Linked DNA regions of Hoeflea algicola. The protein of the gene in region 2 interacts with the protein of the main gene of each other region in a pairwise test. Links are inferred from orthologs where the notes say so. Each region holds a gene or a part of one and is shown on either strand. Other genes may lie near its edges.

Region 1 (3,809 bases), 400 kb from region 2 along the record:
ATCTATGGCGCCGGAGTTCCTTGTTCACTCTTGTTACGGTCTGGCCGCTACATGTCGGGTATCATTGTCTTTATCAATCTGGCCGGCGCAGTCGCCCTGCTGCTCTGGGCCACACGAATGGTCAGAACCGGCATCGAACGCGCTTATGGCAACGCCCTGCGCGACAAGCTGAAGCTGGCGATCAGCAACCGCGTCACCGCGGCCATCGCCGGGTTTTTCCTGGCCATTGCCTTGCAAAGCGCCACCGCGGTGGCGCTGATCACCGCGGGCTTTGTCGCCAGCGGCTACGTCTCCTCGGCGATCGGCATCGCCACCCTGCTCGGCGCCGATCTCGGTTCGGCCTTTGTCGTGCGCATCCTGCGCCATGACCTGTCGCTGCTGATTCCCGTTCTGCTGCTCGCCGGCACCATCTCCTTCCGCGCCAGCGAGGCGCGAAACTGGCGGCAATTAGGCCGCATCCTGTTCGGGCTGGGGCTTTTGCTGCTGTCACTGCGGTTGATCGGCGAAGCCTCAATCCCGCTGAAAACCAGCGAAATCCTGCCGGTGATCATCAATTACCTGTCGCGCGACTGGATAACCGCCTTTGTGCTCGCCGGGCTGCTGGCCTGGGCGTTTCATTCCAGCGTTGCCACCGTGCTGCTGCTGGCCTCGCTGGCCGACCGCGCGTTGATCCCGCCAGTGCTGATCATTCCGCTGGTGCTCGGCATCAATTTCGGCGCAGCCGTGATCGCCGCGGTGTTGACCCGTGGCGAACGCACCGATGCACGGGTCGTGCCGCTCGGCAACGTCGCCATTCGCGGCCTTGGCACGCTGATCGCACTGGCCGTCCAGATGACGGTGGAATTGCCCAGCAGCGTCTTTTCCACTCATCCTGGCGATGCTGTAGTGCTGTGCCATCTCGCCATCAATCTGGCGGTTCTGGTTTTCGGACTTCCCTTCTGCGGCATGGTTGGCCGTCTGCTGCAGTCGTGGATGACAAGCCCCGATGTGGGCGTGGAAACCATAAGCGAGGAACGTCTCTCGGCGCTGACGCCAGAACATCTGTCCAATCCCGAACAGGCGATCGCCAACGCCACCCGCGAAGTGCTGACCGTGTGCGAGCGGATCGAACTGATGCTGGCCTGGATCTTTGATGTCTATGAAAAATCCGACAAGGCAAAGATCACGCGGATTCAGGAACTTGACGACGAGATCGACCAGACCCACCGCAACATCAAGTTCTACCTGGCGAAGATTTCCGAAAGCGCGTTGGACGAAAAGTCAGCGGCGCTATGCCAGGACCTTCTTGGCGCCACCATCAAACTCGAACAGGCCGCCGACATCATCTCCCAGAACATGGTCACAAGGGCACGCAAGCGGCATGCCCGCAAGATCGTCTTTTCCGAGGAAGGCTGGCACGAAATCAAGGCATTGCATCAGGAAGTGTCGAAAAATGCGCGGCTGGCCTTCAATCTGTTCGTCAACCGCGATGTCGAGCACGCGCGGCAACTGGTGGCGCAAAAAGAAGTGGTGCGCACCATGGTCCGCCACAGTGAAGAGCAGCACATGCAGCGGTTGAGAGACGGAAACGACAACTCCTATGACAGCTCGTCGATCCATATCGACACGATGCGTGACCTCAAGGAAATCAACTCGTTGTTCGTTTCGATCGCCTATCCGGTCCTCGCCAGCGCCGGCATGTTGCGTAAAAGCCGGCTTCTATAAAGGCGCGATATGCGGCGGCAGATCTTCTGCCGTCATTGCCCTGCCCGCCCGATCGCCTGCCTGACCATGCATCGCCACGCCCGCGCAACTGGCCTCGAAGGGCGGCATGCCCTGGGCCAGCAGCGCGCCGATGATACCGGCCAGCACATCGCCCGACCCGGCAGTGGCAAGCCACGGTGGCGCCCCGGCATTGACCGCCGCACGGCCATCAGGAGCTGCGATCACCGTATCTGGCCCCTTGTAGACCACCACCGCATTGAGGATCTTTGCCGCTGCACGCGCTCGGTCGATCTTCGAGAGTTGAGGATCATCCGACAATTCGGCAAACAACCGGCGGAACTCGCCCTCATGCGGGGTTATCACCAGCCGCGTTTCTCCCAAGAACAAGCCCCCCAGCCGTTCCGTATCGCCTGCAAAAGCGCTCAGCCCGTCGGCGTCGAGCACCACCGGGCGGTTGGCGCCGCCGAGCGGCGTGACAAAATCGCGGGCCTTGTCGAGATCGCCAAATCCAGGCCCCAGCACGAAGGCCGCAAGCCGCGGATCTTCAAGCCATTGATCGAGATCATCTGCCGATTTAACCGACCGTTGCATCACCGCCGTCAGGTGCGTGGCCTGAACCATCACCGCACCGGGCGGCGTCGCCAGCGTCACCAACCCGGCGCCTGCATGCAATCCGGCAGAGGCCGCAAGCCGTGCCGCGCCCCCCGAGATCAACCGGCCGGAAAACACCACCAAGTGTCCCCGTTTATACTTATGCTGCGCCGGATCTGCTGCCGGAAGGTAGTCGTTATAAAGCCCCGCGTGGTTGCAGGAGATCGGGTCATCACCGGTAATCAGCCGCGCCGGAATGCCGATATCGCACAGATGCATCTCGCCGCACAGCGCCCTGCCCGGCATTAGCAGATGGCCAGGTTTGAGCGCAGCAAAGGTTACGGTATGGCATGCCTGAAAACAGGCGCCAGTCGGTTGCCCGGTTCGCCCCGACAGGCCCGACGGCAAATCAACGGCGACCACCGGTGTCTCTGCTGCCTTCGCGCGCTCGATCAGTGCGGCGACCTCGTCATTTACTGGCCGGTCGAGGCCAGCGCCAAACAGCGCGTCGACAATCACATCGCCAGGTTCAGGACACCAGTCGGCGAGAGGCAGGATCTTGCCCGGGCAATCGGCATGAGCCCGTGCCGCATCACCGCCCGGTCGCGGTTCAACACCGTAGCGGCAAACATCAACGCCACTCTCGGCAAGCAGGCGCGCTGCCACATGACCGTCGCCGCCATTATTACCAGGTCCGCAGAAGATGATCGCCCGGACCATGGCCGGGTAGTACCTGAGCACGCAGGCGGCAACATGCGCGCCCGCAGCTTGCATCAGCCCATAGCCGCCAATTCCGCTGGCAATCGCCGCGGCGTCAATCTTGCCCATAGTTGAAGGGTTCACCAGCAGTATCGCATTGATCGCCATCAGCTTTCGTCGCACCGCCGGGCACCGCGGTCAAGACACCGACGATAGCCCGCACGGAGACGATCAGCTCTATTGCCCCAGGCCCGACTACTGAGCATTATTTAGGCACTATGGCGTGAATTTAGGCATGCGTTGATGCACAAAAAATCATCAACGACTGCCACGCCGAACCATTTCCCGCCGAACAAACAAACGAAATCGAATGCGGATTGGCCTTCCCCGGAGGAAGTCTGGCGGTTTTGCCGGATTTCGCAGTCCCTTTTTCGGTCAAAAGAAAATATTTGCTCGGTTCTCGTGAATTTTCGCCGAATTGGCACGCCGTGTGCTTTTATGTTCGCGAGTGGGTTTTGGTGCATGCGTCGGCGCCCTCTTTCACAGAAAAAATGCGGAGAATTGGTTCTCATGAAAAAGATCGAAGCGATCATCAAGCCGTTCAAGCTCGACGAAGTGAAGGAAGCCCTTCAGGAAGTCGGCCTGCAGGGCATTACCGTTACCGAGGCCAAGGGTTTCGGTCGCCAGAAGGGCCACACCGAGCTCTACCGCGGCGCGGAATATGTCGTGGATTTCCTGCCCAAGGTGAAGGTCGAGATCGTGCTCGCCGATGAAACGGCCGAAGCCGCAATCGACGCCATTCGCAACGCCGCCCA
Region 2 (4,802 bases):
CGAAATGGTGATGCCGCGCGCCTTTTCTTCCGGCGCCGCGTCAATTTGGTCATAGGCCTTGAAATCACCGAAATACTTGGTGATCGCAGCCGTCAAAGACGTCTTGCCGTGGTCAACGTGACCGATCGTGCCGATGTTTACATGCGGCTTATTGCGCTCGAACTTACCCTTTGCCATCGTCCTGTATCCTGTAATTCTGTTGGCAGACTGTGGATCCGGAGGCGTTTGATCCGGGTTCCGCGAGAAGTCCACGCGACATAAGGGTTTGTGTCCAGTTTCGCAAGCAAAAACCGAGACGCCGGAAATGCCGGAAATCCGGGTGGATGCTATGGAAACGGGCCGCCGCGCATACCGTGTCCCGGCGACGCCGACCCGATTCAGCCGGGGTGCAGCACCGAATCGGTTTCAGCCGGGAACAGATACCCGGAAACGCAAACCAGCGTCTATCCGGCGCCCGGCAAGCATATCAGGCTCGCTTTGTTGCTTCTTGGTGTGGATTGCTACACGGTACCGAAATCGCAGCACATCGCCCGCCCCCGGGTCGATTTCATGACCCGAATTTTTTGTTCTTTGCGTATTTGGCAGCCTCAAAGCCGATCGCACCAGCAAATGCCACCCGGCAAGAGGAATATGACTTTGGAAGCTCCCCCTGTTTGGATTACGGCCCTGGTCCTTGTTTTGTTTGTGCTGTTTCCGATCGGAATTTCATTGCTGGGACTGAAGCAAATTTTCAAGGTTCACCGCTTTCGAAAAGGCGCGGTGCGGGTAATCGGAACAGTCGTCGACATCAAAGAGACGACACGCTGCTTGCAGCCGCCAAATACGATTTCGAGCGCGGCAGCCAACACACAATCCTGGTAAATTTGAGCGAGTCTGGGACGGTCCACATGCCAGGCAACTGGCCCTATCTGATCGGATCTGGCTTTGGCGCGATCATGGCCTATTTCGGCAGTGGCGCATTGTCTGCATCAGGGTGAATAGGCCGCGAAATCCATGTGGCGACGCATCACAGATTGCTGACGCGCGCGGATCATCAGGCACTGAAAATGCGGCGATGGCGGCGCCCAGCCGCGTAAGTCAGTTAGCTTCGCATCTATCCAGACATTGGCTGAGTGCGGCCTGCCCTTCAAAACCGAGGCAGCTTTCTTCATAGGCATCGACTTCGGTTATAAACACCCCGGGGGTCTTTTGCTGCGCGTTGCTTCCGGGCACCGCGGACGCATCCGGACTTAACGCAGCAGCGTCCTGCAATTGCTTCTGCTGCATCTCCTCGTCGACGCGGCACTGCAGATTATCGGCATCATTCGCATCCATGCATTTTTGCTCGCATTGCTGCTGTTCCGTCTGGTCTTGCGCCCCTGCTGCCGAAGCGACAGAGAGGACTGAAGCAAGGCTTGCCAGCGCCAGAAAGCGCGGGGCTAAGCCGCGATCAACAATCGGTTTCATCATTTGGGGGCCGGACTTTCTGATTGTTCGGATGTGGACGGGGCGCAGTTGTGCAACGGCCTGCGGCCTTTCGGTCCCCAAAACGGACAGCGCTGCGGCACAAAAACAGTGCGACACGGATCAGGAAATGACAGTGCCGGGCAATCTGCGATCAGATCACCAGCAAACCGTAGCACGGCTGTGCAAGATTTCTGGAATGATTCGGAAATTCAATGGAGGTCTGGAGCGGGTAGAGGGAATCGAACCCTCGTATTCAGCTTGGAAGGCTGCTGCTCTACCATTGAGCTATACCCGCATTCACGACCCCGCAACGGTGGTGGAGGAAGTTGGATTTGAACCAACGTAGGCGAAGCCAACGGATTTACAGTCCGTCCCCTTTAACCACTCGGGCATTCCTCCGGTCCAACCGTCAGGGTCATGCATCCAAGATGGACACCCGAAACGTTCGGGTTTTGCGGGCCAAGTGATTGGTTAGAAACACCTGCTCCGCGGTCGGCGTTATGACGGCGCGCGGTTGCCGTGTCAACACGGATGGCGACAAAAACCGACAGTTCTTCACGGGCCGCTCGCAGCACACCCGGAAACCCCGGAAAACCGTGCGGTGAAAACCGCCGCGATGCTGTCGGTCGGGCCTCAGGTTGGGCCACCGATTGCACCCTACCGCAATTGGGGTATAAGCGCGCCATGAGCAAAGATGACGATACCGGCGCGGACGGTTCCAACCGCGATACCCACTATGCCAAGCTGCGCCGCGCCCACCGCGACGCCAAGCGCGATCAACAGGGCCTGCCGCCGGCGCAGCCGCGCAGCAAGCGCGACCTGCCTGCGCGCAAAGGCTCGCTTTATGCGGATCGCGTCGCGCCGGAAACCGTCTACCTGTATGGCCTGCACACGGTGCGTGCTGCGCTCGACAACCCAGCGCGACGCATTACCAGCCTGAAGGCCACACGCAATGCGCTCATCCGGCTGGAGATCGCCGAGGATGCGGCCCTGCCCTACCCGCTCGAACTTGTGAGCCCACAGGACATCGACCTGTTGCTTGGCGATGACGCCGTGCACCAGGGCGTGCTTCTGGAAGCAGCACCGCTCAAACCGCGGCCACTGTCAGCGCTTGGCGAAGGGCAACTGATCGTAATTCTCGACCAGGTGACCGATCCGCATAATGTCGGCGCGATCATGCGTTCGGCGGTGGCATTTGGTGCCGGCGCGCTTGTTACCACCCAACGCCACAGCCCGCAGGAATCGGGCGTGCTGGCCAAATCGGCCTCCGGCGCACTGGAAATGATCGATCATATCGAGGTGCGCAACCTGGCGGCGGCATTCGAGGAGATCCGGGCCCAGGGTTTCGTCACCATCGGGCTTGATTCGGAAGGCCCGGCACCGATCGAAACCGGCCTGTCGGGCAACCGAATCGCACTGGTGCTTGGCGCCGAGGGCAAGGGCCTTCGGCAAAAGACCCGCGAGACGGTCGACACGCTGGTGCGGCTCGAGATGCCCGGCGCCATCAAGTCGCTCAATGTCTCCAACGCCACCGCGATCGCGCTTTACGCCGCACGGCAATTTCTGGCGGGGCAATCGCGCGGCTGATCGCTGCCGACACGAAAACCCCGGTGGCGCCCGCCCGCCGCTGGGATCATGGCGGCCGATCCCGGACCCAGGGCGATCGCGATTACGCCCGCGCCACGCCCCACCATATAGGGACCTATTGCGGACGCCGTCGATAAAACCGGAGCAACAGTTTTCAGCACTACATCGGGGCCGTATCTGGCCGTCGCGACCCACCATCACGGTGGATCATTCACCAATCACATTGTTTTTGCTTTACAGACGCGCCCAATATGCTATCGGCATCGGCGCTGCCCTTGTAGCTCAGTTGGTAGAGCACCTGATTTGTAATCAGGGGGTCACGGGTTCGAATCCTGTCGGGGGCACCATTCTTTTCAATGACTTAGGTCATGCACCAGCCGCCGCACTCGGCTCTGTGTAAGCGCAATGTAAGCCGCGCGAATATACGAAACGGCTTTACGAGGATCGCCGTTCGCACGACTCATGACAACCAACGCGTCCGAGGCGCGGCATAACACCCCTAGTGGCGCCCACATGCCCGTCGCTCAGGTTGCACGGCAGTCTGAAGCCCAAATGGTCGGAACGGCTATTACCACTAGGTGGGGCACCGCAGCCGAAGAAGTTGATGTAGTGAAACTGGCTTTATGGCTTGAGATAGCGAAAGCACGCCAGTGTGCTTGAGGAACGTGCATTTACGCCGACAAGAAAAAGCTCGCGAAATCTTTGTATTTACGGGTCGGCTAACCTTCGGCTAAGCTGCTTTCCGACGCTTCCAGATTCGACTCAGCTACCTTGATCTCGATTAAGTGCGCGGAACAGGCCATGAACGCGCAATTGCCTTGTTTCTGAGTAAAATGGAAAATCAGTCGCGGGCTCGCAGCGAGGGTAAGTTAGTACAATTATGGCACGTAGCGACATTCTCGTGAATCTAGTGCGCGCCGGTGCGGTCGGTGATCGTGAGGCGCTGCGTTCGATTGCCGAAGCCCTAATGGCAGACGAGCGCGCCAAGAAGCATCATATCGTTGCCGACCGCCTGCAACGAGCGCTTTCCGCCGTGCCGGTCACGTCTCCCGCACTCACGACTAGTTCGCCCCAGCTCAATCCGGTCAATGGCCGCGAGGCCATTCTGGAGGTAACCGCGCGCCTTCGTCTTGAGGATTTAATGTTGCCACTTCCTGCGCAACAGAGCGGCCGCCAGCTTATTGAAGAACATCAGCGCGCCGATGTGCTGCGCGCCAGCGGCTATGAGCCGCGGCATCGCGTGCTCTTGTCCGGCCCGCCGGGCAATGGCAAAACTTCGTTCGCCGAAGCGATCGCTGAGGGGATGGGGCTACCTTTATATGTTGTGCGCTACGACGCGCTAATTGGCAGCTATCTTGGTGAGACCAACGCACGACTGCGTAAGCTCTTCGATTACGTCCGTACCACGCCGAGTGTCCTTTTCTTTGATGAATTCGATGCGATCGGCAAGGAGCGGGGCGATACGCATGAGACGGGTGAGATCAAGCGAGTGGTCTCGTTCCTGCTCATGCAGCTAGATCAGTTACCGAGCTATGTTGTCGTTGTCGCCGCCACTAATCATGGCGAGCTACTGGACCGGGCCGTGTGGCGCCGGTTCCAGATGCGTTTGGCGATGCCCGCACCGCAAAGGCAGGAAGTCGCTGTATTCCTTGACCGCATCTTGGCCGAATGGCCGAATGCGCCCAAGATGTCGCCGGCGAGGATTGCCACCAAGCTCGGTAAGGTTAGCTATGCTGAGGCACTCGATTTCTGCCAGAACGTGCGGCGGC

The links. The genes of interacting proteins can lie anywhere in the genome.
Region 1: the proteins of rlmB (region 2) and OEG84_RS04420 interact in binary tests that used the Escherichia coli proteins (3 or more experiments, as listed by UniProt). The link is inferred for Hoeflea algicola from one-to-one orthologs.

What each region holds. Positions count from the first base shown.
Region 1 is NZ_JAOVZR010000001.1:879,224-883,032, forward strand. What follows is about bases 931-3,809. They hold OEG84_RS04420 (NAD(P)H-hydrate dehydratase), read right to left. Parts: upstream 3,163-3,809; coding sequence 1,699-3,162; downstream 931-1,698. Other genes in these bases: OEG84_RS04415 (Na/Pi cotransporter family protein), read left to right, coding at 931-1,704; OEG84_RS04425 (P-II family nitrogen regulator), read left to right, coding at 3,565-3,809. Outside these bases: more of OEG84_RS04415, read left to right, coding at 52-930. UniProt on the Escherichia coli protein: Bifunctional enzyme that catalyzes the epimerization of the S- and R-forms of NAD(P)HX and the dehydration of the S-form of NAD(P)HX at the expense of ADP, which is converted to AMP.
Region 2 is NZ_JAOVZR010000001.1:475,848-480,649, reverse strand. What follows is about bases 1,140-4,081. They hold rlmB (23S rRNA (guanosine(2251)-2'-O)-methyltransferase RlmB), read left to right. Parts: upstream 1,140-2,130; coding sequence 2,131-3,033; downstream 3,034-4,081. Other genes in these bases: OEG84_RS02365 (AAA family ATPase), read left to right, coding at 3,914-4,081; OEG84_RS02390 (hypothetical protein), read right to left, coding at 1,140-1,449. Also shown: tuf (elongation factor Tu), read right to left, coding at 1-177; OEG84_RS02395 (hypothetical protein), read left to right, coding at 268-861; more of OEG84_RS02390, read right to left, coding at 1,078-1,139; more of OEG84_RS02365, read left to right, coding at 4,082-4,802. UniProt on the Escherichia coli protein: Specifically methylates the ribose of guanosine 2251 in 23S rRNA.